DNA from 4 places in the Candidatus Thiodiazotropha sp. LNASS1 genome. Region 1 is predicted to be linked to each of the others. Evidence: predicted binding sites of a transcription regulator. Region 1 holds the regulator's gene; each other region holds the start of a gene.

Region 1 (7,411 bases):
GCCTTGGGTTGCTTGGGCGCTGCTTTCGGTTTCGCTTCTGCGGCAGCTTTTTTGGCTGGTTTGGTTTTTGCCTTAGCCGCCGGCTTTTTCGCTGGTTTGGCCGTGCTCTTAGGGGATGCCTTTTGCGCCGGCTGTCCCGCTTTTTTAGCTTTTTTATCCTTGGCCGCGTCATCCGGCTTAATCTTGTTCGGATCAAATTTCCCCGAACCGTGGATCTGGTCCAGTAGATCCTCAAATTCATCTTCGGAGATTTCGTCGTCGCCAGCAGGAGGTTTATCCGCTACTTTCGGTTTAACCGTATCCTTGGCGGTCGCTTCCTCCTTGCTCAGCTTATCAGGGCTGAATTTGCCCTCACCATGTATCTCATCGAGCAGGGCCTCGAACTCATCCTCTGAGATGTCGTCGGATGCCGCAGATTTTTCTGCCTTGGTTTGTGCCGGTGGCTTGCCGGTGAATTTGCCCTTGCCGTGCAATTCATCCAGCAGATCTTCAAACTCATCCTCTGTGATATTGTCGTCTTTGCCGGCTGGGGCGGGTTCCTGGATGGCATCCAGCAGTGTTTCGAAATCGTTATCACTGATCTCATTGGACGAGGATTGCTCTTTCACCGCAGGTGGTTCGGGTTGCGTCGACACCTCTGTATCGGTTACAGGTGCTTGCTCGTCCTGAGTGACTGTTTCAACTGACTCCGCAACCTCTTCCTCCTCAACCTCTTCCTTTTCGCCTTCCGGCACGGCATAACGGTTGAGTCGCTCGATCAGATCCCGGTCCGCGTGTTCCGGCATGACGCCTTCGCGCACCTGCTCGAACATGGCATTGACAATATCAAGCACTTCGAGCACGGAGTCCATTAAATCCGGACCCACACTGCGTTGCCCCTGGCGCAGTATATTGAAGACATCCTCAGCCCGGTGGCAAACCTCCACCAAGGGATCTATTGATAGAAACCCGGCACCACCCTTAATGGTGTGAAAGCCTCTAAAAACGGCATTCAGCAGATCGAAATCATCAGGTTGCTGCTCTAGATCCACTAACTGCTCACTAAGCAGCTCAAGTATCTCTCCAGCCTCGACCAGAAAATCCTGAAGGATTTCGTCGTTGACATCGATGCTCATCTAATGCTCCCGGTAGATCACCGAACTTTACCGAATGTTGTTGAAATCTATATCGGTCCTTACCTGTATAACTAAAATCCCAGGCTGGAGAGCAGATCGTCCACATCGTCCTGACTTGTCACTTGGTCTCCCTGATCCAGCCCTGGAATAGCCGGTCCTGCAAGCTCTTCTTTAACATCTTTTTTCTGATCAGGATCGTCCAGCTTGCTACCGGTAATACGCACCAGCATGACAAGTTTCTCTTCAACATCATGGACCAGGGTGATGACCTTGCGAATGATTTGACCAGTGAGATCCTGAAAATCCTGAGCCAACAGCACTTCCGAAAGGTTCTTATGCAGCTCACCGGCATCCGTCCCGGTGGTTTGTAAAAAACTCGAAAGTGCGCCACTAAGCTCTTTGAAATCATCTTTATTGAGCAGTCGGGAACGCAGTTTGTCCCACTGCTCTGCGAGTTCTGCAGACTGTTGTTCGATCTTCTCAATCAGCGGGATACTCTGTTCAACCGCTGTCAAGGTGCGATTTGCGGATTGCTCGGTCATGGTAATGACATAGGTGAGCCGCTCCTTGGCATCGGGTATCTCCACATTCGTCATGTCAGAGATACGGGCATCGAGCAGGAAGCCGTTTATGGCATCATGCAGTTCACGTGTGAGACGACCCACCTCTTGAAACAGGTCATCATTTTTCTCTGCCGGCGTCAGACTTGAAATCAAACGCTCGGATTCCGCATCATCACCGGCTTCCAGGCTGATAACGAGGGACTTTGCAATCTCTAATCGTTGTTGGTTATCTGGTTGTCCCATTTTCTACTCCCGGCCCAGTCTCAACTTAACCCACGCGTTCGAAGATCTTATTGATCTTCTCTTCCAAGGTCGTGGCGGTGAATGGTTTGACGACATAGCCATTCACACCTGCCTGCGCCGCTTCTATGATCTGCTCTCGTTTCGACTCCGCCGTCACCATCAATACCGGCAATGCGGCCAACTTGTCATCGGCCCTTACGGCTTTCAGCAGATCGATACCGGTCATCCCCGGCATATTCCAGTCTGAAACGAGAAAATCGAAATTCCCGCTCTGTAACATAGGTAGCGCGGTAAGACCATCATCCGCTTCCTGGGTGTTGTTAAACCCAAGATCGCGCAATAGATTCTTGATAATTCGCCGCATGGTGGAAAAATCGTCCACAATGAGGATCTTCATATTCTTGTCCAATGCTACCTCCATCCTGTTACCGCTGATAACCAATCAGCAGATCACAGGCCAACCATTACTCTTCGTCATGTACCAATGAGAGCCAATCTGTCAAACGCGACCGCAAACGCAGCGTGGCCTGACTGTGTATTTGGCAAACCCTGGACTCACTGACACCCAGTACATGCCCTATCTCACGAAGATTCATCTCATCATCGTAATACATGGCAATAACCAGCCGTTCGCGATCAGGCAAACCGGCAATTGCTTCCGCCAATGCCTTCTTGAAGGCATCTTTCTGTAAACCGTCAAACGGAGTATCTGCTGGCCCTTCCCGTGCAACAGGAAAGCCATCACTCACTGCAGTCAACTCATCCAGACTGAATATGCGGCATCCTGTCGAATCCCGCAGAATCTGGTGATAGTCCTCCAGGCTCATGCCCAAGGCCTCGGCCACTTCCACATCACGTGCGTCTCGGCCTTCATTGTTCTCGATTTCCCTCATCGCCTCTGCAACCATGCGTGCCTTGCGATGAACAGAACGTGGCGTCCAGTCACTGCGCCGGATCTCGTCCAGCATTGCGCCGCGAATGCGGATACCCGCATAGGTCTCAAAACTGGCGCCCTGCGTGGGATCATAGTTTCTACTCGCCTCGAGCAGACCCAGCATCCCCGCCTGAATCAGATCATCCGCCTGAACATTCGGTGGCAGCCGATTCATCAAGTGATAGGCAATCCTTTTCACCAGTCCGGCATGTTGATCCACCAGATCATCAAAGTTCTGTTGTTGCTGCATGGCGGTGTATGTCGCTAAACCGCTCACCGTCATATCTCCCCGTATTGGCTAGAAAATTGGATCAATCGCTCGACGAAAAACTGCAAATCACCGCTGACACCCGAGGGTACAGGCCAGTTATCGGCCTTTTTGGCCAAATTCTTGAATGCCTGTGATACTCGTGAGCGCGGATAGGCCTCGACTACGGGTTTTTGACTTCTTACAGCCTTCCGCAGTTGTTCGTCATATGGGATGCTGCCCATATAGTTCAGCATAACGTCCAGGTATTGATCGGTTACCCGGCACATTTTATTGTAAAGGTCCCGCCCCTCCTGCACGCTCTTCACCATATTCGCCAGGATACGGAAACGACTGATTCCGTGTTCCCGGTTCAGTAACTTGATAATCGCATAAGCGTCCGTGATGGATGCAGGCTCATCACATACCACAACAATCTGTTCCTGTGCCGCACGACTGAAACTGATCACCAGATCGGAAATACCGGCAGCCGTGTCGATCAACAAAACGTCCACATCATTGGCCACTTCGCTGAAGGCATGGATCAATCCGGCATTCTCGGCGGGTGTCATTTCAGCCATATGCTGGATTCCGGAAGCGCCTGGCACGACCCTCATGCCTTTGGGCCCGGTCACCATGACATCTTCCAGAGAGCATTCACCCTGCATGACATGGGAGAGATTTCGCTCCGCATGCAAACCGAGGATCACATCCAGGTTTGCCAGTCCCAGATCGGCATCGAGCAGCATTACCCGACGGCCGAGTTCGGCGAAGGCAACGCCCAGATTGGCTGATATACTGGTTTTTCCAACCCCCCCTTTACCACCGGTGACCGCAATCACTCTCACTGGTTCCGGGTTGATCATCCTGCGTAACCCTGTCGCCTGATCTTCGATCTGTTCAGACATGTGCATAGTCATTCATTCCCCCGAAAGCCATCGCCAGATACTCCTCATCCGGACTGCTGCCCATCAGCTCGGACAGCTCCACTGCCTGTTTCATCAACCTGTCTGCATGGGCGTTTTGAATATCCTCCGGCACCCGCTGACCGTCAGTCACGAAGGCCAGCGGCAGTTTTGCATCGAGAGCGGCGGACAACACACCCCCGAGCGAGGCGGCCTCATCCATCTTGGTCAGGATGACACCAATAGGTTTTACGATATTGAACGCTTGGATTGCGTGACTCAGGGCCGAGCGTTGGGTGGTTGCGGAGAGGGTCAACAAAGATTTAACGGGATGATTACCCTTGTGCAGCAGCGCCAGGCGTTCTGTCAGCTTGAGGTCTCTCTGTCCCATACCGGCGGTATCTATCAAAACCAAACGTTTTTCCGCGAAGGCATGCAGGGCATTGTTGAGCTCTTCCGGTGAGGTGACGCTGCGAACCGGCACATCGAGGATTCGGCCATAGTTTTGTAGCTGCTCCTGAGCACCGATCCGGTAACTGTCGGCCGAAATCAGGGCAAGATGGCGATTGCCGTGACGCAGGCAGAATCTGGCAGCCAACTTGGCAATGGTGGTGGTCTTTCCGACGCCGGTTGGTCCCACCAGCGCAAGGGTGCCGCCTTCATCGAGCAGGTCCTTTTTTATAACCGGTATTTCTGCACCGAGCTGGGTCAAGGCCTGACGCCATGCCTGTTCGGGTGTTTCGGCATCTTCCACACGATATGCCAGTTCCTTACAGTGACCCGTATCCAGTCCCAATGCCATCAGTCGGCGGATTAAATCCTGTGTCTGGGGTCGACGATGCCCAAGGTCGCGCCAAGTCAACTCAGAGAGTTCGTTCTCCATCATCCGTCGCAATGCCTGCATCTCCCGACGCATCTCTCTCAATACCGGATCCTGACTCCATTCGACCCGGGGCTGCTCCTGTCTCTGACTTGATTTGGTGTCTTGATAATCCTGCTTGGGTTTTACAGATTGTTCGACATCGCTGCTGGTTGCATAGGCTGTCCTGGCCGCAGCAGACAGGGTCGTGCTGTCTTCAGACAGTGATTGGGATGCGGGTTCGATGGCGGTTGGCTGGGTAGCATTGAATGCGGATTCGTCATAATCCGCCGCAGCCACCAGTTCAATCCCGCCCTGCACGTTCTTGTTGGAGAGAATGACAGCGTCCGCACCCAGCACCTCTCGCACCTGGCGCAGAGCCTGCCGCATGTCAGAGGCAAAAAAACGTCGTATCTTCATAGTCCGCTATCCCCGGCGGTCACTCTGGGTCGAGCTTGCGCCTGTCAACCTGCTTATCCACTCTCCGGCTTTATTATTACGCTACCGGTCTCAGCCAGTACGGCGTTGAAGCCAATCGCTCCCATCAGGGGTTCAACACAATTACTGCAATTACTGTTCCAATCCCTAACACATCGGGAATGGCAAGATTTTTTACCTTTAATACAACAGGTTGGAAGGACAGCTAGATATGGACGCTGTACCGGCGGACCTCAAGCAGACGCCGGTCTCTTGACTCCCTACCTCTATCCGCCAAGGATTCGGCACTGCCTGGGTTGTGATTAAGGTTCCTTGTTCCGATACAGAAAATCGGCAGGATCTGTATACAGCATCGAAGTCACGGCTAAGTAATCCGATATGAGCGAGGCCTGCCGGAACTGTCGGGGTGTGTCCGGGCAGACGCCACATCCCGCAACGCTCAACGACATTGGACAGGAACATGCAGTCAGTATTGGACAATCAGAGGTGTTTCACCTGGCGTCAGCAATTGCCTGGGTGACTGTTTTGATTTCAGCGCTCCTGCGATACAGCTCCAGCGATATGACTTTCTGTGGTCGCAGAAATTTTAGGTCAAATTGCGCACCACACGAAGCAAGGATGAAGATCAGCGCCTCCGCCCGTTCTCTACTCACCAGTTCCAGCGTACATGACTCTCTGTTTACCAGCGATTCAGCCGCACGGTTTAGCGCCATACCCCGCAAACAGGTGCAATGGTGGAGTCTTTGACAGTAATCGAGATGTGACCAGTTATCACTACTCAGCCAAGCACACTCGTCTGACCACCCCTTTATGATTAACTTGATCATTTGATAAGTCCTTACCGAGGTCGAGCGCCGGCCACCCCTCCAAACGCCACCTCAGATCATGCTCCTGCCGTCACTATCTCATATTCGGCAGTTGGCAGCCAACTCTGACACCAGCTTAGCGCACCATCAATCACCGTTTGCCGTATTACCGATTGTCGTAACCACCTTGATCTGTCGATTGTCGGGTATTTCGTTGTAGGAAAGAATATGCATCCCCGGAGCCGCGTGCTTGGCGAAGCGAGCCATCCAGGGTCTGATCGGCGCAGCGACCAAAAGCACACCCTCCTGCCCAGTGGCCTCCATTGCGGCAGAGGTTTCGGAAAGCGCATTCTGCAATCTCTCCGCCAGCCCCGGTTCAAATCCCGCCTGCCCCTCTTCAGATGCCTGCAGGGTTCTTTGCAGCAGTTGCTCCAGGCTCGGATCCAGCACAGCCACCGGTATCTCCTCGGAACTACCAATCAATTGCTGCACGATTCCCCGCGACAGCGCAACCCGGACAGAAGCCGTCAACGCCGTTGGATCCTGAGTTCTTTGTGACTGCTCCGCCAGTGTTTCTGCGATGGTACGGAAATCACGGATGGGTACATGCTCCGTCAGCAGGTTCTGCAAAATCTTCGTCACCACGCTCAATGAAAGCGCCTTCGGAACCAGGTCTTCCACCAGTTTCGGTGCGGTCCTGCCGAGCATATCCAGGAGCTGCTGTGTCTCTTCATGGCCCATCATTTCGTTGGCATGGGACTGTAGGATTTCACTCAGATGGGTGGCAACCACGGTACTGGCATCCACCACGGTATAACCCAGGGTCTGTGCATGATCCTTCTGATCCGGATCGATCCAGACCGCATCCAGACCGAAGGTTGGGTCCTTGGTGACGGTACCCTGTAACTCTCCGAATACCTGTCCTGGATTGATCGCCAACTCACGATCAGGAAAGATATCCGCCAATGCCACAGAGACACCATTGATCGAGATTCGATAGCTGTTGGGATTGAGATCCAGATTGTCGCGAATGTGCACCGAAGGGATAAGGAAGCCAATCTCCTGCGAGAGCTTGCGCCTGACACCCTTAATGCGATTCATCAGCTGCCCGCCCTGATTGCGATCGACCAACGGGATCAGGCGATAACCCACTTCGAGTCCTATCAGATCGACCGGTTGCACATCCTCCCAGCTCAGTTCACGCTGCTCCGGTTGCTCCACCGGTTCTTCTATGACCGGTTCTTCCACCGGTTTCATCTGACGTTGCCAGATCATCCATGCGCCTGCCGCGGCAGCCGCAG
Region 2 (7,411 bases), 2.0 Mb from region 1:
CTGGGTGGACGTGGTCTCGGCGCTGGATGCCGACCCGGTGGCCACCGCCAAACTGGCGGAGAGTCTGTCGGACTGGCCTCTCAACGGCCCCCATGAGATGAAGGCGGTACAGGAGCGGCTCAAGACCTTCGTCGGCAGCGGCCAGCTCGGTCCCTTCGCCAGTGGCTACTGGGGCCATCCGGCCATGAAGCTGCCCCCCGAGGTCAACCTGATGGCGGTTGCCCACTACCTGCAGGCGCTGGATGTGCAGAACTACGCCAACAAGGTCGTCGCCATCCTCGGCGGCAAGAGTCCACATATCCAGAATGTGGCGGTGGGCGGGGTCAGTAACTCCATCGGTCACGACGCTCCCTCGGTACTCAACATCGAGCGCCTGATGCTGATCAAGGGTTTCATCGACAAGCTGGACCACTTTGTCAAATCGACCTATCTGGTCGACGTGCCCGCAGTGGGCGCCTTCTATCTCGACTGGGCCGGCATCGGCGGCGGTGTCAACAACTACCTGACAGTGCCTGACTGTCCCCAGGACGCCAAGGGCACGGTCTTTGACCTGCCCGGCGGTTACATCGAGAACGGCGACATCAACAGCCTGAAGCCGATCACCACCTTCGGCGATGCTTACTTCCGTGACGGTGTGGCGGAGAGTTCAAAACATGCCTGGTACCAGGGTGGCGACGCACTCCACCCTTGGGTGGGCGAAACCGAACCCGAGTACACCGACTTCCAGGACGAAGGTAAATACTCCTGGGTCAAGGCCCCCACCTTCTACGGCAAGCGGGCCGAGGTAGGTCCCCTGGCAGACGTGTTGGTGGGTGTGGCCAGCGGCCACGCAGGCTACAACCAGTACCTCAATCAGGCGCTGGACATCCTGAAAACGGTCTCCCAGAACCCGGATATACCGCTCTCCGCGGTCAACTCCACCATCGGCCGCCATGCCGCCAGAGCGGTACGCTGCGCGGTGATGATGGATACCTTGAAGTCACAGTGGCAGAAGCTGGTGGACAACATCGGCACCGGTGACCTGGACACCTTCAACGCCCCGGTCTTCCCCAAGGGTGAGATCAAAGGCGTCGGCTTCCACCAGGCGCCCCGCGGCACCCTCTCCCACTGGGTGGTGATCGAGGATGGCAAGATCAAGAACTACCAGGCGGTGGTGCCCAGTACCTGGAATGCCGGGCCCCGCGACGCAGATGGCGAGATCGGTCCCTACGAGTCCTCTCTGATGGACAATCCGGTGGCCGATCCGGAGAAGCCCCTGGAGGTATTGCGCACCGTCCACTCCTTCGATCCCTGCATCGCCTGCGCCATTCACATGGTCGACACCGAGCAGCAGGAGATCGTGCGGGTCAAGGCGCTGTAAGCATTTCAATGGGAGCGTTTGCGCTATGAGAAACAGTGTAAAGACCCTTGTGATCGGTATGGGCAATGTGCTGATGCAGGATGAAGGCATTGGTGTCCGCGCCGTTGAGGAGCTGGTGAACCGTTATCATATTCCCAATGGCGTCGAGGTCGTCGATGGCGGCACCACAGGCATGGAATTGTTCGAACCGATGCGTCGGGCGGACAACCTGATCATCGCCGATGCAGTGAATACCGGGGCACCCTATGGCAGCCTGGTACGCATAGCCAACGATGAGATTCCCGCCTTTTTTCAGACCAAGCTTTCCAACCATCAGCTCGGTGTCTCCGATCTGCTGGCCCTGCTTTCCCTCAAGGGCGAAACGCCGCAGCAGGTCACCATCATCGGTATGGTGCCGCATTCCCTGGAGAACCGGCTCGGGTTGACTCCGGAGGCAACAGCAGGCCTGGAGGCCATGGTGCAGATGCTTGTGGACGAGCTGGCCTCGCTGGGCATCGAGCTCGAATCCCGATCCCAGGCGCGCAGCGGGCACTGGAAACGTGAGGCTGAGTTCGAGGCTTCGGCGGGTCTAATCAGCTAAGTTTTTGGTCCGCAAATGAACGCGAATAAACGCAAATGTTTCATATGCAGAGTGCGGTTTGTTACAAGGTAAATGGGAGGGCAGAACCCCAGCCCACACTCTAAATATTTGCGTTAATTAGCGTTCATTTGCGGACTTATTCAAGTTAAAGAGGAAACTTTTATGTGCGTAGGCATCCCGGCACAGGTGATCGAGGCAGGCGATTTTATCGCCCGCTGCCGCACCCGTAACGGCGAGGAGCAGATCAACATGATGTTGACCGGTCCGCAGCCGGCCGGCACCTGGCTGCTGACCTTTCTCGGCTCCGCGCGAGAGGTTATCGATGAAGAGGATGCACGCAACATCGACAAGGCACTGGACGGACTCAGCGCCATCATGACTGATGACGCCGAGATCGACGTCGACCACTATTTTCCCGGACTGGCAGAATCCTGACAGCCGACGATTCATCGGGGTGAACACCATGCATGATCTACAACAGCTGACCTGCCTGATTGAAGAGACCTTTACCCGTATTCAGGAGGAGCAGATGCAGGGCATTCCCCTGCTCAATCCCATGCTGCAAGTCGCGACGGTTGGTTTTCAGCACTATCAGGACCGCAGCATCGGCATCGTCATCACCCCCTGGATGATGAATTTGATTATGTTTCCAGCCGAAAACGAGGATTGGAGCGAGATGGAACTGGGCCACAAACAGCCCCACCGCCTCCCTGCCAATCAGTATAAATTCATGGTCAATGAGATTGACGGTATAGGTCGCTGCCAGACCCACTCGCTCTATTCACCGATGCACGAGTTCGTCAATCAGCAGCATGCAGAGGCAGCCGCCAGAAGTTTCATGCAAACTTTGATGGTCGAGGTCGAAGAGCCTGATGAAGATCCCTATGACGAGGAGCTGCTTGGGCGAATTCTACGTGGAGAAGAGGAGGTCGAGATCGACGTAGACGGTTATGCCATCGCTGAACAGGTTTCGGAGACAGCTGAAGAGAGTCGGGAGTCGGCGATTTCCCGTCGAGAGCTACTGCGCGGTATCACGCATCGGGAGACCTAACCCGGCTTTCGCCGGGCGGTCCCGATACTACCCATCAAACCTTGAACTGATCGACCATCTTATCCAGCTGGGCGGAGATCCGCGCCACCTCTTCACTCTCCTTGAGTGTACGGCAGGTCCCCTCGGCTGTCTGGTGGGATACTTCGTTGATGGCGATGATGTTCTTGTTGATCTCACTGGCCACGGAGGTCTGCTCCGCGGCGGCAGTGGCGATGACCGAATTCATATCACTGATCGACTCCACCGCGCTTGCGATCTGCGCCAAGGCCTCACCGGCCCGGTCGGAATCGGTGACACTTTGATCAGCCTCCTTCTTGCTCCCGTCCATCACCTTAACCGCCTGGTTGGAGGCAGATACCAACTGCTCAATGATATCCTGAATCTCATGGGTCGCCTCTTGAGTGCGCTGAGCCAGGTTTCGCACCTCATCGGCAACCACCGCAAATCCGCGACCCTGTTCACCGGCCCGTGCCGCCTCGATAGCCGCATTCAGGGCGAGAAGATTGGTCTGTTCCGCTATGGCTGTGATTGACTCGGAGACCTGGCCGATGCTTTGCGTACCCTCAGCAAGCTGACGTACAACTACCGCGGCATCATCCACCCGATTCGCCAGTCGCTTGATGGAATCGGATACCTGGGCGACCACATCACTGCCGTCTCCCGCGTTGGATCTCGCATCAACCGCCGCCTGCTCGGCGCCGGCTGCATTCTTCGCCACCTCTTCCGCGGCGAGGGTGAGCTCACCAATGGCCACGGTCAACTGACTCGTCTCTTTTTCCTGCTCATCGACCCCATCACGGGTCGTTTTGGTGACATGAGCCAGCTGCTCGGCAGAGTTCGCCAGACCATCCATTGTCTGAGCAAGGTCGGTGATTGTGGGTTGAAACCTGTCCAACATGGTATTGACGGCCGTGCCAACCTGGTGAAACTCATCATTGGCTCCAAGGGATACGCGTGGACGCAGATCGGAATCCGCACCGATCTTTTCCACGGTCTTTTTCAATCCATAAAGTGGTTTGATCACCACCTTACGCATAATCGTGTTTATGATGACCAGACCAGCCAGTAAAACCATAAAGTTGATAGCGGCGCTGAACAACAGCTCATTCTCGATCGCCTTGTCCCTTTCAGCCAGAGAGAAGGTCAACCTGCCAGCACCCAGGACTGTCCCTTCCGGTAAGGCATGGCAGGTAAGGCAGTTGGTGCCATTGCGGTCCGCTACCGCGGCAAAAGGCTCAATGATGGTAACAATGCGATCACCCTTGACCTCTTCCACCTGGATGATCTGTTCACCATTCAAGGCCCGTCTGTCCAGGTCATCCAAGGGTTTTTCATGGTCGAATCCATCGCCGAATGTTTTGTTTACGGCCTCTCCGCGCAACATACGCACTTCGAGTACTCCGTCCCGCTTCTCGATTTTCTGCTTCAACATCTCCCTGTTACCCATGGTCCCGGTAAACATCATGGCATTCATACTGTCGAGATAACCGTTCAATACGTCGAAAATCTGATTCTCCGTCAACCTTAGCAATCGATCCTTTTGCTGTTGCGCAGAATAGACGGTGACAACCGACATAATGAGAATGAAGATCAGGGCCATCGGAGTGAGAATTTTCCACTGAACCGAGATGTACTTACTCATGGTCAAACCTATTATCAGATAAAATAAACTGTCTACATGTCTCTATTTCTCGGCAATTCCCAGAAACTCTTGAGTATTTTTAAAAAGGCTACGGATATATGGCGGCGCGGCACCTATTTTAAGGCGTATTTCTATCAAAAACTCTCACAGGCACATGAAAATCAAAGTAAATCAGAAAACTACTCACATCCCTTTGTGACACGGCATACCGCAGTTGTGGGTTTTAAACCATGCCGTCATATACATTGCTAAAGAATCCGGGAAGTCTCCCGACACAGTGTATGTGGATTAAGTAGGGTCATCTGCCGGAGAATCGTATCCCGGTGAGACCGGTAAAACAGTTTTGGAGTTTTCTGATGCGCAAAATCGCTATTGCTTCAATGATAGTGGCAACACTCTTCACCCATGCCGCAGCAGCTGATCAAACCCTGGCCATGCGCTCAGGGTGTATGGGCTGCCACAAGGCCGATGCCAAGCTAGTAGGCCCCGCCTTCAAGGATGTGGCCGCAAAATATGGCGGCGAAGCTGGTGCCGTCGACCGGCTTGCGGCAAAGGTAAAGGCTGGAAGCACCCCTGGTGAAGCTCTGATTTGGGGTACTACCGCCATGCCGCCCAGCCAGGCGAGTCTGGATGATATAAAAGGTGTACTCAATTGGGTGATGGGAATGAAGTAGGCGAGGTGTTTACACGGATTCACTCATCTTGCACATGGTAGTATGCAGTTGAAAATTGTCTTCCTGATACTGGAAGAGCAGTGTCCAAGATATTATTTAGGTTGGATATACAGAAGTGGATCACTGTGTCTGTAAACAGTTGATCCTATAAATTTCTCATTAAGGAGCAGATCAATGTCTAGAAGCACGACACTCTTACTTTCATCAACACTCTGCACCTCCCTGTTGATGGGTTGCAGCGCCGGACCGGCCCCGGTGAGTTTCAAGTCAGAGGTCAAACCATTGGTTGAAAAGTATTGTACCGAGTGTCATCTACCCGGGGGAGCAGGTGCTGAAGCCAGCGGTTTTATCACCGATAGTTATGAAAGCCTGATGAAGGGAACAAAATATGGACCCGTGGTGGTAGCCGGTGACCCACTCTCAAGCTCATTTTATCGCCTTATCGCAGGGAAGGTCGATCCATCGATCCGCATGCCCCACGGCAAGGAGGCGCTTAGTGAGGTGGAGATCGCCACTGTGGAAAACTGGATTACCCAAGGGGCAGGTAACAACTGATCTCTTATAACCCATTGTTCGACACGTAAAAAGCCATGCCAAGCCGCATGGCTTTTTTATTTGCTGCGGCGAAACCCTGCCCGGTCATGCAAACACTCCCCTGCTCACCCCCTTTTTAAGCTGTCATCGAACCGTTATGATGCACCGACCGGAGAGCACTTACCATGAGGATTCCATGAAACAATCACCGTATACTCCACTACCCTGGCTACTGTTTATGACCTTGTTATCCGTCAACGCATGGGCTGACAATGTACAGGTATCGATGAAGACATCAATGGGCGAGATTGAACTGTCACTCAATAAGGAGAAGGCACCAAAGACCATCGAGAATTTCGTACAGTATGCAAAGGATGGTTTCTATGACGGCACAATCTTCCACCGCGTCATCAAGGGCTTCATGATCCAGGGCGGCGGTTTCACCGAAACCATGCAAAAAAAGCAGACCCGCGACCCCGTTGAAAATGAAGCCAAAAACGGTTTGAAAAACAGACGCGGCACGATCGCCATGGCCAGAACTTCCGCGCCGCACTCAGCAACCGCCCAGTTCTTTATCAACCACAAAGACAACGACTTCCTCGATTATCCCGGACACGATGGATGGGGTTATGCCGTGTTCGGTGAAGTCACCAAGGGGATGGAGGTAGTGGACGGCATTGCCCAACAAACCACCGGCGTCACGGGTGGCATGCGAGACGTGCCCAAAACACCCATTATCATCGAGCAGGTTACTATTCTCGAGTAAATCATTTCTCACCCAAGTTACTGCAAACAGGACATTTCATGATCACATTAACTACAAATCTCGGTCCCATCGTCATTGAATTGGACGAAGAGAATGCACCGAAAACCTGTGAGAATTTCAAACAATATGTGCAGGATGGCTTTTTCGACGGTACGATTTTCCACCGTGTAATCGACAACTTCATGATCCAGGGTGGTGGATTCATTCCCGGCATGATCCAGAAGCAGACCGGCGAGCCGATTGAAAACGAGGCCAAAAACGGCCTCTCCAACGAGATCGGCACCATAGCCATGGCACGTACCATGGAGCCCCATTCGGCTACCGCACAGTTCTTCATCAATGTGGCCAATAATAAATTCCTCGATCACCCCGGTCAGGATGGCTGGGGCTATTGTGTTTTCGGCAAGGTAAGCAGCGGCATGGACGTGGTGAATCAGATCAAAGGGGTCGCCACGGCTACCCAGGCCGGACACCAGGATGTGCCGGTAGAGGATATTGTCATCGAGAAGGCTGAAATCACTGAGTGACCCAACAGCTGTTTATCTCGGATCTGCACCTATCCGCCGAACGGTTGGATACGGTGCAGTTATTCATCCGCTTCCTCTCGGAAAGAGCGCCCAGGGCCGACCATCTCTATATCCTCGGCGACCTTTTTGATGCATGGATCGGAGACGACCATGAGGCGCCACCGATAGCCGAGATCAAGCGGGCCATGCATCAACTGAGTCAAGCCGGAACCCGGTTGTGGTTGATGCATGGCAATCGGGATTTTCTCATTGGTGACAGTTTTTGCCGGGAGACAGG
Region 3 (7,411 bases), 2.4 Mb from region 1:
AACGCCTGAAAACCGATTTCGATAATCTGATTGCCATTGGCGACGTGGTTGATATCACCGGATTGGTTGAGGACGTTTGGAATCAAACACCGACACCCGGCGCTGCTGTGGAACCAACCGGGACAAATAAAAAGTCTATTGCCTAAATGTTAATATAGGCAAGTATCCGGCATTCACTTTTTGCCAGTTGACTGTTTTTTATTTCCGTGATTCTGTTGAGCGGCCTGTGGTGCGATATTCGATACATCCATCGGTGGCGAGAGAAAGTGCCCTTGTACATAGTTTATCCCCGACTCATACAAGAACCTTAAAATTGCTGCGTCCTCCACATATTCAGCAATGGTTTTTTTGCCCAGGGAGTGAGCGATATCGTTGATGGAGTGGACAATCGCACGATCGCTGGGATCGGTCGCCACACCCCTGACGAACAGGCCGTCTATCTTGATAAAGTCCACCGGAAGATTTTTCAAATGCGAAAACGACGAGAATCCACTGCCGAAGTCGTCCAATGCAAAACGACAACCAAGGGCACTCAAGCGTGTAATCAGTTCATTGGCTGACACCAGATTGGATACAGCCGAGGTCTCGGTGATTTCAAATATCACTTTACCAGGATCAATCGCAGAATTGACGACAAGTGATTCGATATCCTCGATCAATTGCTTATTGGTGATTGTTTGACCCGACAGATTGATGGTAAACATTCCCGAATAGCCTGTCTGCTGCAACGATGCCAGTTTCTTTACAGCTGCGTTGACAACCCAGTAGTCTATTTTGTCCATCATATTAAAACGTTCCGCCGTAGGCAGGAATGCACCGGGAAAGACAATCCCCCACATGGGGTCATCAAGTCGCAGCAACAGTTCACTGATCTGCTGTTCCTGAGGCACGATCGATAGAAGCTGTTGGTAAATTGGCCCCTCGGTCTCCAACATCAATTCTGGAGGAATAAGCTCTATCGGGATTATGGGTTGATAGTGAAGTACAAGATGGTCCTGTACCAAGGCATTATGCAGTCGCGAAGACCAGCCCAGATCCAGATTCATCGCTTTTTTGCTATCACTTTCAGGGATAAAAAGATGCGTACGGTTACGACCTTCACCTTTTGCTATATGGCAGGCAATATCCGCATTGGCGAGTATTTCACTGGCTGATTCGGACTCCTTGTCGATCAGAGCAATACCGATTGACCCGTTCACTTTGTACTGTTTTCCGTTATAGATGAACATATAGCTATCAAGCATCTCACGATAGTCATCGGCGACCTGGTTAACACTTTCCTTGCATACATTACGTAATATGACGGCAAATTCATCACCACCCAGACGGGCTAGCAAATCGGTATTTCTAAGGCGCTGTTTTATCTGTTGTGCGATCTCCACCAGTAATCGATCACCCGCTGCATGGCCCGCGGTATCATTGATATATTTAAAACGGTCGAGATCTATGTATAGCAGAGCACTGGTCTCTTTACTGCGCTTGAGGCGACCAGCCTCTTGGGTTAACTGTTCTTCGAAATAGCGACGATTGTATAGTTTGGTCAGCGCATCGTGACTCGCTTGCCAACGCAGTTCTTCTTCAAGCAGCTTTCTTTCAGAGATATCGCGAAATGCGACTACTGAGCCTTCGCGTTTACCCTTGATGGTCAGGGGATAAACCGTGCACTCCACCGGTATCGAATTGCCTGATTTATGCCAAAACAGGGTTTCCCGCGCGTTGAGAGGTGTACCATCTGCATATGTATGTTGTAAAAAACATTTCGATTCATCGATCGGATTGCCATCTTCATCGGTGTAATGAAAAAGCTCAAGTGCCGACTTGCCGATCAATCGCTCATCAGGCGCATATCCCAGAATTCGCCTGCAAGCCGGATTGACGAACGAGATATAACCTTCGGAATTCACCCCGTAAACCCCCTCGCCAACCGATCTGAGGATACCACCAAGGCGTTCGCGCTCTTTTTCGATCGATTTATGGGCCCGGATATGCCTGCTCATGGCATCTATGCGGGTCAGAAACAGATCATCGCTTTCGTTTTTAAACATGCACTCAACCGCACCCGCTTCGAGTGATTGTTTGATTGCCTTATCAAGATAGGTACCGGTTATGATCGCTGTTGTGATTCCGGTAGTCGTTGCGTTGTCACGCAGTCGCTGACAGAGTACATCACCTGTTGCGTCCGGCATAAAGTAGTCAATGATTGCGATATCGAACCGGGAATCCAGTGCCTTCTCGTAACCCTCCCCTACTGTGGCGGCTGTCTCGGCCTCATAGCCATTGGCCATCAGCAACCGCTGATACTTCACACGCACTGTGCGTGAGTCATCCACAAACAGTACTCGAATTGGCTGAACTATTGAATTCGCGGTTGCCTCTGTGCGTTTTCGCTGATGCGCATCGATAAGCAGCTTTGCGATGAGGTCCGTGCTCTTCTGATAATCCTCCCAGAGTAGAAATGCGGAATTGTCTCTTCTCTCCACCCTCCTGATGAGATCGGCATCCGATTCATGGGCAAGTGTAAGCAGTGGCAGGGATGAATAGGTGTTTTTCTCCAGCAACGTACACAGTTCGTCTGCTCCGTCAACGGCATCACCGGGCCATCCCAATACTACCGCTTCGAAGGTTCCTCCATCATAAGAGCCCGGTACAAAGCGCCTAAGCGCAGAATTGAAGTCGAGATCGGCCTCAACCTCATAACCCGCTTTGATCAGGAGATTTTTTTCAATGTGCCGAATCGTGGCGGAAAGTTCGACCAGCAATACTCTTGGCAAACCTATTTTCCTTAAATAACAGCTAGATACAAATAAACCAAAAATCCATATCAATTGTACTGATATCGGAAAATGCCACTATTTCTTTAGCGCAGCCTCGCCCTACACCCATTTGTACTGAGAAACAGGATCATTACTCGAAGGTAGATCTTCAATGCACAGGGTAAACAGAGTGTCGCCAATACCGTTAATAGGAAGATAATTCTTGTCATAGGATCTTAATCAGAAACCTGATCATTGCGATTGCTCAGCATAGTCAAGATCGGTTTCCGGCATCACAGGTAATAAATCTGCGATCTATACAACGCCGGGTGACAAAGTTGTTTTAGCAAGGCATGCTCACGCTCCTTCTACAGTTCAACCTTGGCAAACATCCCGATTTGTAGGTTAAAGTAGAGGTATTTTCAGCAGCAACCATTTGGCGTCGTGTTACAGAAATGAGCAATCAATCCAATACTCCTCCTTACCAAGACGGTTTTCTCATTACTCTGATAATTCTTGCGATCGTTGGGCTGATCTGGCTGTTTCTGCCATTTCTAGCGGCGTTATTCTTTTCCCTCATTGTAGCCACCGCCACCTATCAGCTGTTTCTGAAACTTCAACATCGATGGAAACTCAGCGATACGACCGCAGCCACCGCAATGAGCATTCTGATTTTTTTCACCGTGATTGCACCCATCACTTACCTGCTGGTAGAGATTTCTTTGCGCACCGGCGAGCTATACGGATCGGTACAGGGCTGGGTGGATGCACAGGATTCAGAGAGTCTGAAAAAGATCTATACCGAAACAGCCAAGAAACTTCCGTTCGATTTGGGTGATCAGAGCGCACTCATTGCACAACTGGATGCAAATCTCACGAAGCTGATAACGGTTGCGAAAAACACGGTAGTGTTTCTGTTGCGGAGCATATTCAGCAATACAGCCGGCTTTCTCACCTTCGTATTTCTATCGGTATTCGCTCTGTTTTTCTTCTACCGGGACGGTGATGATATTGCACGTCAAATCAAAGTGCTTTCACCGCTGCCGAATCGCTACGATGAGTTGTTGATGGTGCGTTTCAGCAGCCTGGCAACCGTGTTGACCATCAGTGTTGTGATCGTGGCTCTGTTACAGGGCGTGAGTTTCGGCATCCTGATGAGTTTCCTTGGATTGCCGGCACTGTTTCTCGGCATTGGCATTGCGGTGACTTCCTTTATCCCGGTGGTGGGATCCGCTTTGATTTGGATACCGGTGGCTGTCTACCTCTATCTTCTGGGAGAGGTCTGGCAGGCGATCCTGGTAGTCGTTTGGGGCATGGTGATAATGGGGTTTGTGATCGATAATGTCCTGCGACCGGTGATGATTCAGAAGATCTCCAAAGGCCTGCCTGACGGCGGTAATCTCGGTGCGCTGGATCATACGTTGCTGACTGTTTTGTCGACACTGGCCGGCCTGATCCAGTTCGGCATCATAGGCATGTTGTTCGGTCCGGTCATCGCCGCCATGGCCATCGCTATTTTCGATGTCTACGAACAGATCCACGGCGACACACTCGATCGGGAGAATTGTTAAATCGTCATTCCGAAATAATATAAATCGTGCTGAATTCGAGAAGCCTGTTCCTCATCAGGCATAGAGTTTCAGCTTAACCTGCCGCTATAGGTATGAAGATCCTGCGTGACCCAGAGGTAATATTATGGAAGTTTCCGGAGCCGGCTCCCCATCTGCCAGCATGCTTGCGAATATCGCGACCAAAACTGAAACCAGTGTGGCAGTGCAAAAGAAAGAGATGGAGATGGAAAAACAGACCGCAGCGCAGCTCATCGCATCTATAGAGCAGAGCGCACCGAAAGCAAACGCCAGCGGTTCCATTGGCGGCAATATCGATATTATGGTCTGAATCGGTTTTTCCGAAAATCATCAACCATATACTTGCCTCGGCAGCCATAGAACGACTTCCGGAAAGATAATACAGATCGCCAGCCCGACAGCCTGCAGGAACAGAAATGGAAGCGATGAGCGATAGATCTGACCCATTGTCACCTCGGGGGGTGCGACGCTCTTGAGATAGAAGAGGGCGTAACCGAAAGGCGGACTGATAAACGACATCTGCATATTGACCATATAGACCACACCAAACCATAGGGGCAGATCTTCGGGACTGACGCCCGGCAGACCGAAGACCCCGTCGAAACTCATGGTCTTCATCAAAGGGATGAAGATTGGCACCGCCAGTAGCAGAATCCCGACCCAATCCAGAAACATACCCAGGATCACCAGGATCACCATCATCAGAATCAGCACACCATAGGGACCCAGGCCGGTGCCGGCGATGGACTCATTGACGAATTCCTGACCACCATTCACCACATAGAAGCCGACAAACAATGTGGCTCCGAATATGATCCAGAGCACCATACCGGTGACCCTCAGGGTTGTGATGGCGGCGGATCGAATATTGTCGATGGTGAGACGTCGATGCATGGCGGCCACCACCAGAGCACCGAAGGTGCCGACTCCCGCTGCCTCAACCGGTGTGGCGATCCCGGCAAAGATAATTCCCAGGACCAATGCCACCAGAGCCAAGGGGGCGAACATATTGGCCAGCAGATGAATCTTTTCCCGCGTGCTCACCCGCTCCTCTTTCGGTAAAGGAGGTCCCCAGGTTGGCTTTATCGTGGTGGCTGCAGCCACATAGATGATGTAGAGACCGGAGAGGATCAGACCGGGTATGACCGCGCCGATAAAGAGCTCACCCACGGACTGCTGTGCAATCACGGCAAACAGGATGGCCAGGATCGACGGCGGGATCAAAATCCCCAGGGTGCCTCCAGCCAGAATGGAACCGCAAGCGATGGTCGGATGGTAGTGGCGGCGAATCATGGCCGGCAGGGCGATCATGCCCATGGTGACTTCAGTGGCGCCGATGACACCGCACATGGCGGCCAACAGGGTTGAGGCGATGATGGTGGAGATGGCCAGGCCACCGCGCAGCCCGCCGAGGATCTTGTAGACCATATCGTAGAGCTCTTCGATGATCCCGGCCCGTTCCAGCATCGAGGCCATGAATATAAACAGCGGGATCGCCGACAGCTGGTAGTTGGTCATCAGGGGAAAGATGCGTGACGGCAATATATTCAGCATGGCGGCATCGCCGAACAGGAACAGGAAGACACAGGCCAGGCCACCGGTGACGAAGGCCAGGGGTAATCCGGCCATCAACAGGACCAGCAGCGAGCCGAACATAAGGACGGTCAACCAGACGATATCGATTTCCAGTCCCATGGTATTAGCCTTCCGGCCTCACTTCGGCATCCAGTGTCGCTGCGCCGGGTTTGATCACCACCGAAATATCTTTCAGCAACTGGGCGACGCCCTGTATCAACAACAGCAGCGCCCCCAGAGAGAGTGCCAGTTTGATCGGCCAGTACTGGATACCCCACTCGGAGATGGAGACCTCATTCACTTCATAGGAGTCGTAAAAGAAGGTCCATCCGGTTACCAACAGGGTGACCATAAAGATAAAGAAGAAGATAGAGGTAAAGAGATCCACCACTGCCTTGGTACGGTTGGAGAGTTTGTTGTATATCACATCCACCCGCACATGCGCCCCTTCGCGTAGGACAAAACCACCGGCGATGAGATACTGCATGCCGAACATGAGAAACATACTTTCGTGGGCCCAATTGGTGGGTGAATTGAAGACATAGCGGGCAATCACCTCGTAGTAGTAGACGAATACCGCAATTACCGACCAGTAAGCGACAAACTCCCCGGCCAGGCCGTTAATGCGGGAGATCACCCGATTGATGAGAAAGGGCTCAAGGCTGTCCTGGTGTTCCGCTTCGACACTGGGGCAGTGAAATCCGTCACCCGGTTGTAACTTCTCTGCCTGGTTACGCCTTTGGATCAGTTTTGGCATCACCAGCAGATCTATAAGCAGCAGCAGAAGCATGCCGGCTCCCAGAGCCTGCGCGATGTGGTTCCAGCGCTCACTCCCCTGTTGCGCATCTTCAAGTGACGCCCTGGCGCTGATCAACCTCTGGCTGGCATCGCTGAGACGCTGTTCTGCATTACGACGTCCCTTGTTGACCGCTTTTTCCGCACGCTGCACTTTAAACTCGGCCAATTTGATCCCGTTCTGTGCAGCTGAGAGATCGTCCCGTACACTCCGTACCTCTACATTCACTACCAGCAAAGAAGTGAAGAGCGCTATGAATGCCAGTGCCCAATAGCTCTTCAGGTAGAGCCTGTGCACGCCGAAAAAACCACCGACGACGAGCAGAAAGTAGCCGAGAGAGAGGGAAAGGGGTTGGCCAGATTCCTGGTGTGCGGCTTTGCGGAACAACACCATGGCAAACAGGGGAAACAGGATCAGGCCACTCCAGTAGAGCCAGTGGGGCAGTACAAAACTGATCTCAGGCATGGGATTGGATCTCCCGGCGGCACCCTACGCATGGCGCAGCAGTTATTCTTCGATGGATTATCGGGTAGTCCGGGGCCTGCCCGTATGCAGGCCCCGTCAGCCTATCACTGGATCAGGCCTTCAGGCTATGCCCTTTGATCATCTCCTTATCCACGTATCCCAGGGAACCTGACATCATGTACTCCAGCTGAATCTTGAAGGCCTTGGCTGCGTGGGCGTCTTTGTTAGCCCAT
Region 4 (7,411 bases), 2.7 Mb from region 1:
ATACTGTGATTTGCCGATTGCAAGCGGGGCCAATCCCTGCTTTAATGAGAATCATTAACATTTAAAGAGTATTATTGGATAGTTTGTGGTCCCCGACAGCACCATTTCAGAGGAATTGATCTCCCTGGCCAGGCTGCCGATCGGGCGTCGAGCCAAGATCAAACGCATCATGGGAGGCAGACATCTGGTCCACAGACTGCTCAGTTTAGGATTGAGAATGGGCTCTGAAATCGAGTTGATACAACGTCGTGGTGCCGGTGTGGTGGTGGCTAATCAGGGCGCCAGGGTGGCTCTCGGCGCGGGGGTTGCCGAAAAGTTGTTGATGCTGCCTCTCGAACAGCCTGAAGACAGGCCCTAGGAGCAGCCGTGGCCTGTCATGAAGAGAGCTCTTCTGAGTCTGTCCCCTCTCAGCGTCTGCTGACCATCGCCCTGGCGGGCAACCCCAATTGCGGCAAGACGGCCCTTTTCAACAGCCTGACTGGGATTCGCCAACGTACCGGGAACTGGCCGGGCGTGACGGTGGACAGAAAGGAGGGACGTTTCACCATCGACAGCACCGAGGTCAGTGTGGTCGACCTTCCCGGGATCTATTCACTGGATGCCACATCCCTCGATGAGAAGGTGACCCGGGACTATCTACTCTCCGGAGATGCCGATCTCATCGTCAATATCGTCGATGCCTCCAATCTGGAGCGAAACCTCTATTTCTCAATTCAGATGCTCGAGATGGGGGTGCCCCTGCTGGTGGCCCTGAATATGATGGATGTCGCCCGCAAGCGTGGCCTGGTTATCGATACTCAACGGCTTAGTCAGGACCTTGGATGCCCTGTGGTACCCATAGTGGCGGTCAGTGGTGAGGGCATCACCAAGCTGAAGGCCTCGATTCAGGATCTGGCCGCCGGTGAGGTGAGCGGGGGATTTGCCCTTGCCCAGGATGAAGTGGTGGAGCAGGCGATCATGGCGATGGAGCCTGCCCTGCAACAGTCTGAACAGCATCGCCATTCCGAGCGTCGCTGGCTGTTGTTAAAGATGCTGGAGGGTGATCGCTTCGCTTTGGATTTCGCCGATGAGGGTTTACTGAGCCAGGTCCACCACTGGCAAGAGGTGATCGAGGACCGTGTCGACGAGGACCCGGATATCCATATCGCCGATACCCGCTACGGTCACGCCCATGCCATTTCCCAGAATGTGACCCAACAGCATGGACGGGTAGAAAAGACGATCAGTGACCGCATCGACAAGGTGGTATTGAGCCGACTCTTCGGGATACCGGTCTTTCTGGCCGTGATGTACCTGATGTTCATGTTTGCGATCAATATCGGCGGCGCGTTCATCGACCTCTTCGACGGTGTGGCGGGCGCCATCTTCGTCGACGGTTTCGGTCATCTGATGGCGTCGCTGGGTGTCCCGGACTGGATGATCGTGCTGCTGGCCGACGGTGCCGGGGGTGGCATTCAGGTGGTGGCCACCTTTATACCGATCATCACCGCGCTCTATCTTTTTCTCTCCGTGGTGGAAGACTCCGGCTATATGGCCAGGGCCGCCTTTGTCATGGATCGTTTCATGCGTTCCATCGGGCTGCCGGGTAAGGCATTCGTGCCGATGATTGTCGGTTTCGGCTGCAATGTGCCGGCGGTAATGGCGACCCGTACCCTGGAGAGTGAGAGAGAGCGTAAGCTTGCCATCCTTATGAATCCGTTTATGTCCTGTGGCGCCAGGCTGCCGGTCTACGTGCTGTTTGCCGCGGCCTTCTTTCCGGCGAATGGACAGAACCTGGTCTTCAGCCTCTATCTCATCGGCATAGCGGTGGCGATTCTCACCGGAATGATCATGAAAAAGACCCTGCTATCCGGTGAGAGCGCCGGTTTCATGATGGAGCTGCCCCACTATCACATGCCGACGGTAAGAGGTGTCATGTTACGGACCTGGGACAGGGTCAAGCTCTTTATCAAAGAGGCGGGGAAAGTGATCGTATTGATGGTGCTGGTGATCAACACCCTGAATTCGATTGGCACCGATGGCAGTTTCGGTAATGAGGATACCGAACACTCCGTACTCAGCAGCATCAGTAAAGCAGTCACACCCCTGTTGGCGCCGATGGGCATACATCAGGAAAACTGGCCCGCCACTGTGGGCGTATTCACCGGTATTCTGGCCAAGGAGACGGTGGTCGGTACCCTTGATGCTCTCTATACTCATCTCGCCAACGAGGAAGCGGGTGTGGCGCAAGTTGATCTGCCTTTTGATTTCTGGCGTGCAGTCTCCGCTGCTGTAGAGACAGTGCCGGAAAATCTCATCGGAGTGAAGGACCTGCTCACCGACCCTCTCGCCATGGATGTGGGCGATATCAGCAGTGCGGAGGCGGCAGCCGAGGCGCAGGAGATCAATGTTGGGGTATTTGGTGCCATGGCCGCACGCTTCGACGGCCAGGCCGGGGCCTTTGCCTACCTGCTGTTTATACTGCTCTATTCACCCTGTGTGGCCACCATTGGCGCCATTCGCCGTGAGGCGGGGCCGCGCTGGGCAGCATTTGTAGTGGCCTGGTCGACCGGAGTCGCCTTCATCAGTGCAAGCCTCTTCTATCAACTGGCGACCTATACCCAGCATCCGCAAAGCGCATTGGTCTGGATTATCGGCCTGCTGGCGTTGTTGGCTGTGATTATCGGCGCTTTGAGGTACTGGTCGCAGCGAACGCAACAGCTCATCTCCGAGGCGGGGGTTTGATCCTGCGATGATGCTCAGTACGATCAGGGACTACCTTTCAAGACGCGGTCAGGCAACCCTGGCTGAGATCGCGTTGCATGTGGACGCGGAACCCGAGGCGGTGCGGGGGATGCTGCAGCAATGGATGCGCAAAGGGCGCGTCGAGCAGCGTAAAGTCGAAGCCGCCTGCGGAACCAGTTGTAATCGTTGCGATCCCGCTGAGATGGAACTCTATGTTTGGCTTAACCAACAGAATCAATCGTAAGCAGGCGCTGAACGAGTCATGGACGGCCGTTTGTCAATCAAAATCCTCAGCCCCATCGTTATCAATTTTGCAACCTCATTGATCGTGCAACAATCAATATGCCTATTCAATGACGCAGGACGCAGCTAATGTCATTGTCAGACACTGTGTTAAAGTCTTTCATGTTTTGCCTGAATTAGCCGCTATTCAATAAGGGAGTCCTGATTAATGCCATCCCTGGCATTATCGGAGCACGGAAACTGTAAATGCATTTTTGCTGTTTCCAACATTTTCAATCGCTTAGGGCGATAAAAATGGCGGTGCATCCTTGTGCCGTTGGAACATCCGAACGATTCAGAGGTTCCTCAGGACTATTTTTACTTCAATATTTTCGCTGACATGGAATGTGGTGTGGAGGTTCTAATGAACGTCTGGATAGCCACTATAATTCAATCAATTCTGCGAGTATTCGGTCTTAAGTCTCTAGACAAGCAATACTTCGTATCATATATCTTGATTTTCGTCTTCGCGGCGATGACCGTAGTCTCTCTTTTCACCAGTCTTGGCTCTGATGCGACAGCAATCAATGTGGCTGGAAGACAACGTATGTTAAGTCAGAGGGTGGCGAAAGAGGCATTGCTTGCGGCGCAATCCATCGAGTCTCGTGATACGGTGAATAACACCATAACGCTTTTCGAAAGCTCACATCAGAATCTACTTAACGGCGATCAAAATGCCGGTATTAAGGCAGTTGACGATCCTGTAGTCCGTGGTCAGCTGAATAAAGTCGAGGGGCTATGGAAAACCTATAGGAAATCGATCGACGCCTATCTTGAAAACCCTTCTGCTGAGGGCCTGAGAGCCATCAGCATGCAATCTCCAGTGGTCCTGAAAGAGATGCACAAAGGCGTCAATATGATGGCCGCTGCAGCCAATGATGCGGTACGGAAGCAACAGATAATTACGCTCATTATGGCTGGCGGAATCGTACTTTTAGTCTGGTTTGGGCGTATATTCGGTACGGCAGTCCTGATGAAAGATATTGAGCAATTGAAAGAGCGATTGACGGCTGTTGCGAAAGGAGACTTTTCAAATCCGTTACAAGTCACCTACACCGATAATGAGATAGGTGAAACGTTTACCGCCTACAATACAATGCTCTCTCACGTTGGAGAGATTGTAAATAGTGTGGAAGACACATCCAAACATGTTCAACTCGGTACAGAGAAGGTGGCACAGACACTGCAAAGTACCAATGAAGGGGTTCGACTGCAGCATAGCGAATTAGAGCAGGCCTCCACAGCGATGGGTCAGATGGCATCCACCGTACAGGAAGTGGCCAGGAACGCCACCAAAGCAGCTGATGCCGCCCGAAATGCGGATACAGAGGCTGGCTCAGGACGGATGATTGTCGCCGAAACAATTACAAGTATTGAAAACATGGCAAATCAGCTGGAAGAGACTTCTGATGTCATGAAAAAACTTGAACAGGACAGTCAGGAAGTCGGTCAGGTGCTTGAAGTGATCACAGGTATTGCGGAACAGACAAACTTGCTTGCGTTGAACGCTGCCATCGAAGCAGCCCGCGCAGGGGAACAAGGTCGCGGTTTTGCCGTAGTTGCCGATGAAGTGAGAACCCTGGCAAAGCGGACACAACAGTCTACCGAAGAAATACGCCAGATCATTGAACGTCTGCAGGGAGGTACCAGTAACGCAGTCAATGCCATGACCTCGAGCAGGGAAATTGCGCAAAATAGTGTTGACCAAAGTAGCGTGGCCGGTCAGGCATTGGATAAGATTGTGGATTCGGTATCCAGCATCAATGACATGAATGTTCAGATAGCAACCGCCGCACAACAGCAAAGCAGTGTGGCGGAAGAGATAAACCGAAGTATCGCCAACATCGCCACGGTTGCCGATTCGACGACACAGGCGGCAAGTGAAGCGGTCGATTGCACATCATCTATTCAGCAATCAATGTGTCAATTGAATGAATTGATAACGAGGTTCAAGGTCAATGGATAAAAATGGCTAACTCCATCCTCATGGCCGGATCTCCTCATGGACTGAGCTGGGCACTATTTTTTTAGTTTGATGACCAGGCTGTTGATGCTGTTCTCCTTGGCGAGATGCCGATCTGCATTTAAACGGGCCTGAGAGTGATAGGGCCCGCTGCGGACACGATGGTAGGTATCGCGATTGTTGATGCTCACCTTCTGGATCTCCGCCTCGATACCGATCAGCGCGAGCTTCGCCTTGAGACGGTCCGCATCCTGGTGTTTTCTGAATGACCCCATCTGCAGGACATAGCTATATTGCTCTTGATCCGGAGCGGCGGATCTGTCACTGGGAGGTTTGGCTGGGGTGTCGTCATCCGGTGTCACGATCTCCTCATCGGGTATGACAACCTCCATTTCCGGCAGAATTGTGTAGAACTCGAATGTGGGTTTGGGAGCGTTGCGGGGCTCCTGTTTTGCGGCCTCGGGCCGTGGGGAGGGAACGCCGGGCACGCCGTTTGAAGAGAGGCCGGGTCCCAGTTTCAACCAGGCGAGACCCATTAGAAAGGCGCCAATGACGATACCGCCGAACATATGGAACAGGCAGCTGCCGCTATGCTGGCGTTGCTTCTTTTTTTTATGGGCGCGATGCTTATAGTCAGCCATGCCGTCACATCTTCTCGGGTGCTGAAACACCAAGCAGATTCAAGCCGTTGCGCACAACCTGCCGGGTAGCCAGGATGAGCTGCAGCCTGGCATTCCGCAGTGCGGTGTCCGGGATCAGGAATTTATGGGCGTTGTAATAGGTATGGAAATCGTTGGCCAGATCACGCAGGTAGTGGGTCAGCTGGTGGGGTTCCTCATGCAGTGCGGCCGCCTCCACGATTTCCGGATACCTGGCCAGGCTGGTGATCAACGCCTGCTCATGGGATTCGCTCAACAGGGCATAATCGATTGCTGTTGGATCATCCTCGACGGAGATTGACTGTTCTGCGGCCTGTTGAAACACGCTGCAGATCCGGGCGTGGGCATACTGCACATAGTAGACCGGATTATCATTCGATTGGGACTTCGCCAGATCAAGATCGAAATCCATGTGCTGTTCGCATTTACGCATCACATAGAAGAACCGGGCGGCATCGGCGCCGACTTCCTTGCGCAGCTCCCGCAAGGTGACGAACTGGCCGGAGCGGGTGGACATCTGCACCTTCTCACCACTGCGATAGAGAATCGCAAACTGCACCAGCAGGACATCGAGTTTGGAGGGGTCGTCGCCCAGTGCCTGCAGGGCCGCCTTGACCCGCGGTACATAGCCGTGGTGGTCTGCGCCCCAGACATCGATGACCCGATCGAAACCCCGTTCCAGTTTATCCATGTGGTAGGCGATATCGGATGCGAAATAGGTGGTTTGTCCATTGTCACGAATGACCACCCGGTCCTTTTCATCTCCGTAGTTGGTTGAGCGAAACCAGACCGCCCCATCCTTGTCATAGAGATGCCCTGCGCTACGCAGTCGCTCTATGGCCCGGTTCACGGAGCCGCTCTCTGTCAGGCTGCGCTCTGAATACCACTCATCGTAGTTGACGCCAAACAGACCCAGGTCATCGCGGATATCGTCGAGAATTGTGTTGAGGCCCAATTCGAAGACAAACCGGTAGCGGTTGTCTCCCAGCAGCTGTTTGGCCCGATCGATCAGGCCATCGATGTGGGCCTCCTTGTCGCCACCAGCGGGTTCGTCCGCCGGGACGTCGTGGAAAACGGTTTCAGCATCGTGTCTATAGGCCTCCCCGTGATCCCGGTGCAGGGTTGCCGCGATGTCCCATACATAGTCCCCACGATAGCCGTTGGCGGGAAAGGTCAGTGCTTCGTCACACAGCTCGAGATAGCGCAGCCAGACCGAGGTGGCCAGGATATCCATCTGCCTGCCGGCGTCATTCACATAGTATTCGCGATGCACATCGAATCCGATAGCCTGCAGCAGGTCGGCCACCACCGATCCATAGGCCGCGCCGCGGCCATGGCCCACATGCAGCGGGCCGGTGGGGTTGGCAGAGACGAATTCGACCTGGATGCGCTTGCCTTTGCCCAGCTCACTGCGGCCGTAGCCGTGGCCCTGCTCGATGATGGCGGGCATCAGGCTGTGATAGGCCGTCGCGGTCAAGGTGAAGTTGATGAAACCCGGGCCCGCAATATCGCAACGTTCGATCAGATCGGATGCCGGGAGGGCGTCGAGAAGTTGCTGAGCCAGCTCCCTGGGGTTGGTGCGGGCGGGCTTGGCAAGCGCCATGGCGATATTGGTGGCGAAGTCACCGTGCCGGCTATCTTTCGTGCGTTCGATCTTGGGGACAGGCATAGCCTCTTGCGGTATCACACCGTCCAGGACCAGTTGCTTCAGTGCCGCCTGTACCAGTTGCTCAATCTGCTTCTTCATCTTGTCTGTGGAATTGCCGGTTTCAAGGGCGGCAAG

What was found. The regulator FliA, encoded in region 1, starts transcription of late flagellar genes. The targets are predictions, from matches to a motif close to GCTAAAGTTNNNNNNNNNNCNGCCGATA.
Region 2: AB8516_RS09185 (methyl-accepting chemotaxis protein) is a predicted target of FliA. The motif match lies at 4,681-4,708, and genes of this name have one in related genera.
Region 3: AB8516_RS10910 (putative motility protein) is a predicted target of FliA. The motif match lies at 4,384-4,411, and genes of this name have one in related genera.
Region 4: AB8516_RS12010 (methyl-accepting chemotaxis protein) is a predicted target of FliA. The motif match lies at 3,126-3,153, and genes of this name have one in related genera.

Annotation. Positions count from the first base shown of each region.
Region 1 is NZ_OZ156465.1:59,846-67,256, reverse strand. Features, by position in the region: gene AB8516_RS00330 (chemotaxis protein CheA) at 1-1,115, opposite strand, end outside; gene AB8516_RS00325 (protein phosphatase CheZ) at 1,187-1,921, opposite strand; gene cheY (chemotaxis response regulator CheY) at 1,947-2,330, opposite strand; gene AB8516_RS00315 (RNA polymerase sigma factor FliA) at 2,386-3,132, opposite strand; gene AB8516_RS00310 (MinD/ParA family protein) at 3,135-3,968, opposite strand; gene flhF (flagellar biosynthesis protein FlhF) at 4,003-5,286, opposite strand; gene AB8516_RS00300 (hypothetical protein) at 5,796-6,131, opposite strand; gene flhA (flagellar biosynthesis protein FlhA) at 6,258-7,411, opposite strand, start outside.
Region 2 is NZ_OZ156465.1:2,098,142-2,105,552, forward strand. Features, by position in the region: gene AB8516_RS09165 (nickel-dependent hydrogenase large subunit) at 1-1,360, shown strand, start outside; gene AB8516_RS09170 (HyaD/HybD family hydrogenase maturation endopeptidase) at 1,386-1,940, shown strand; gene AB8516_RS09175 (HypC/HybG/HupF family hydrogenase formation chaperone) at 2,103-2,375, shown strand; gene hybE ([NiFe]-hydrogenase assembly chaperone HybE) at 2,404-2,991, shown strand; gene AB8516_RS09185 (methyl-accepting chemotaxis protein) at 3,026-4,633, opposite strand; gene AB8516_RS09190 (c-type cytochrome) at 4,990-5,307, shown strand; gene AB8516_RS09195 (cytochrome c) at 5,482-5,862, shown strand; gene AB8516_RS09200 (peptidylprolyl isomerase) at 6,080-6,607, shown strand; gene AB8516_RS09205 (peptidylprolyl isomerase) at 6,646-7,134, shown strand; gene AB8516_RS09210 (UDP-2,3-diacylglucosamine diphosphatase) at 7,131-7,411, shown strand, end outside.
Region 3 is NZ_OZ156465.1:2,461,166-2,468,576, forward strand. Features, by position in the region: gene AB8516_RS10895 (PilZ domain-containing protein) at 1-146, shown strand, start outside; gene AB8516_RS10900 (EAL domain-containing protein) at 174-2,771, opposite strand; gene AB8516_RS10905 (AI-2E family transporter) at 3,209-4,324, shown strand; gene AB8516_RS10910 (putative motility protein) at 4,449-4,652, shown strand; gene AB8516_RS10915 (TRAP transporter large permease subunit) at 4,673-6,037, opposite strand; gene AB8516_RS10920 (TRAP transporter small permease subunit) at 6,042-7,178, opposite strand; gene dctP (TRAP transporter substrate-binding protein DctP) at 7,291-7,411, opposite strand, start outside.
Region 4 is NZ_OZ156465.1:2,747,279-2,754,689, reverse strand. Features, by position in the region: gene AB8516_RS12025 (ferrous iron transport protein A) at 86-358, shown strand; gene feoB (Fe(2+) transporter permease subunit FeoB) at 367-2,724, shown strand; gene AB8516_RS12015 (FeoC-like transcriptional regulator) at 2,732-2,968, shown strand; gene AB8516_RS12010 (methyl-accepting chemotaxis protein) at 3,347-4,972, shown strand; gene AB8516_RS12005 (SPOR domain-containing protein) at 5,026-5,610, opposite strand; gene argS (arginine--tRNA ligase) at 5,615-7,375, opposite strand.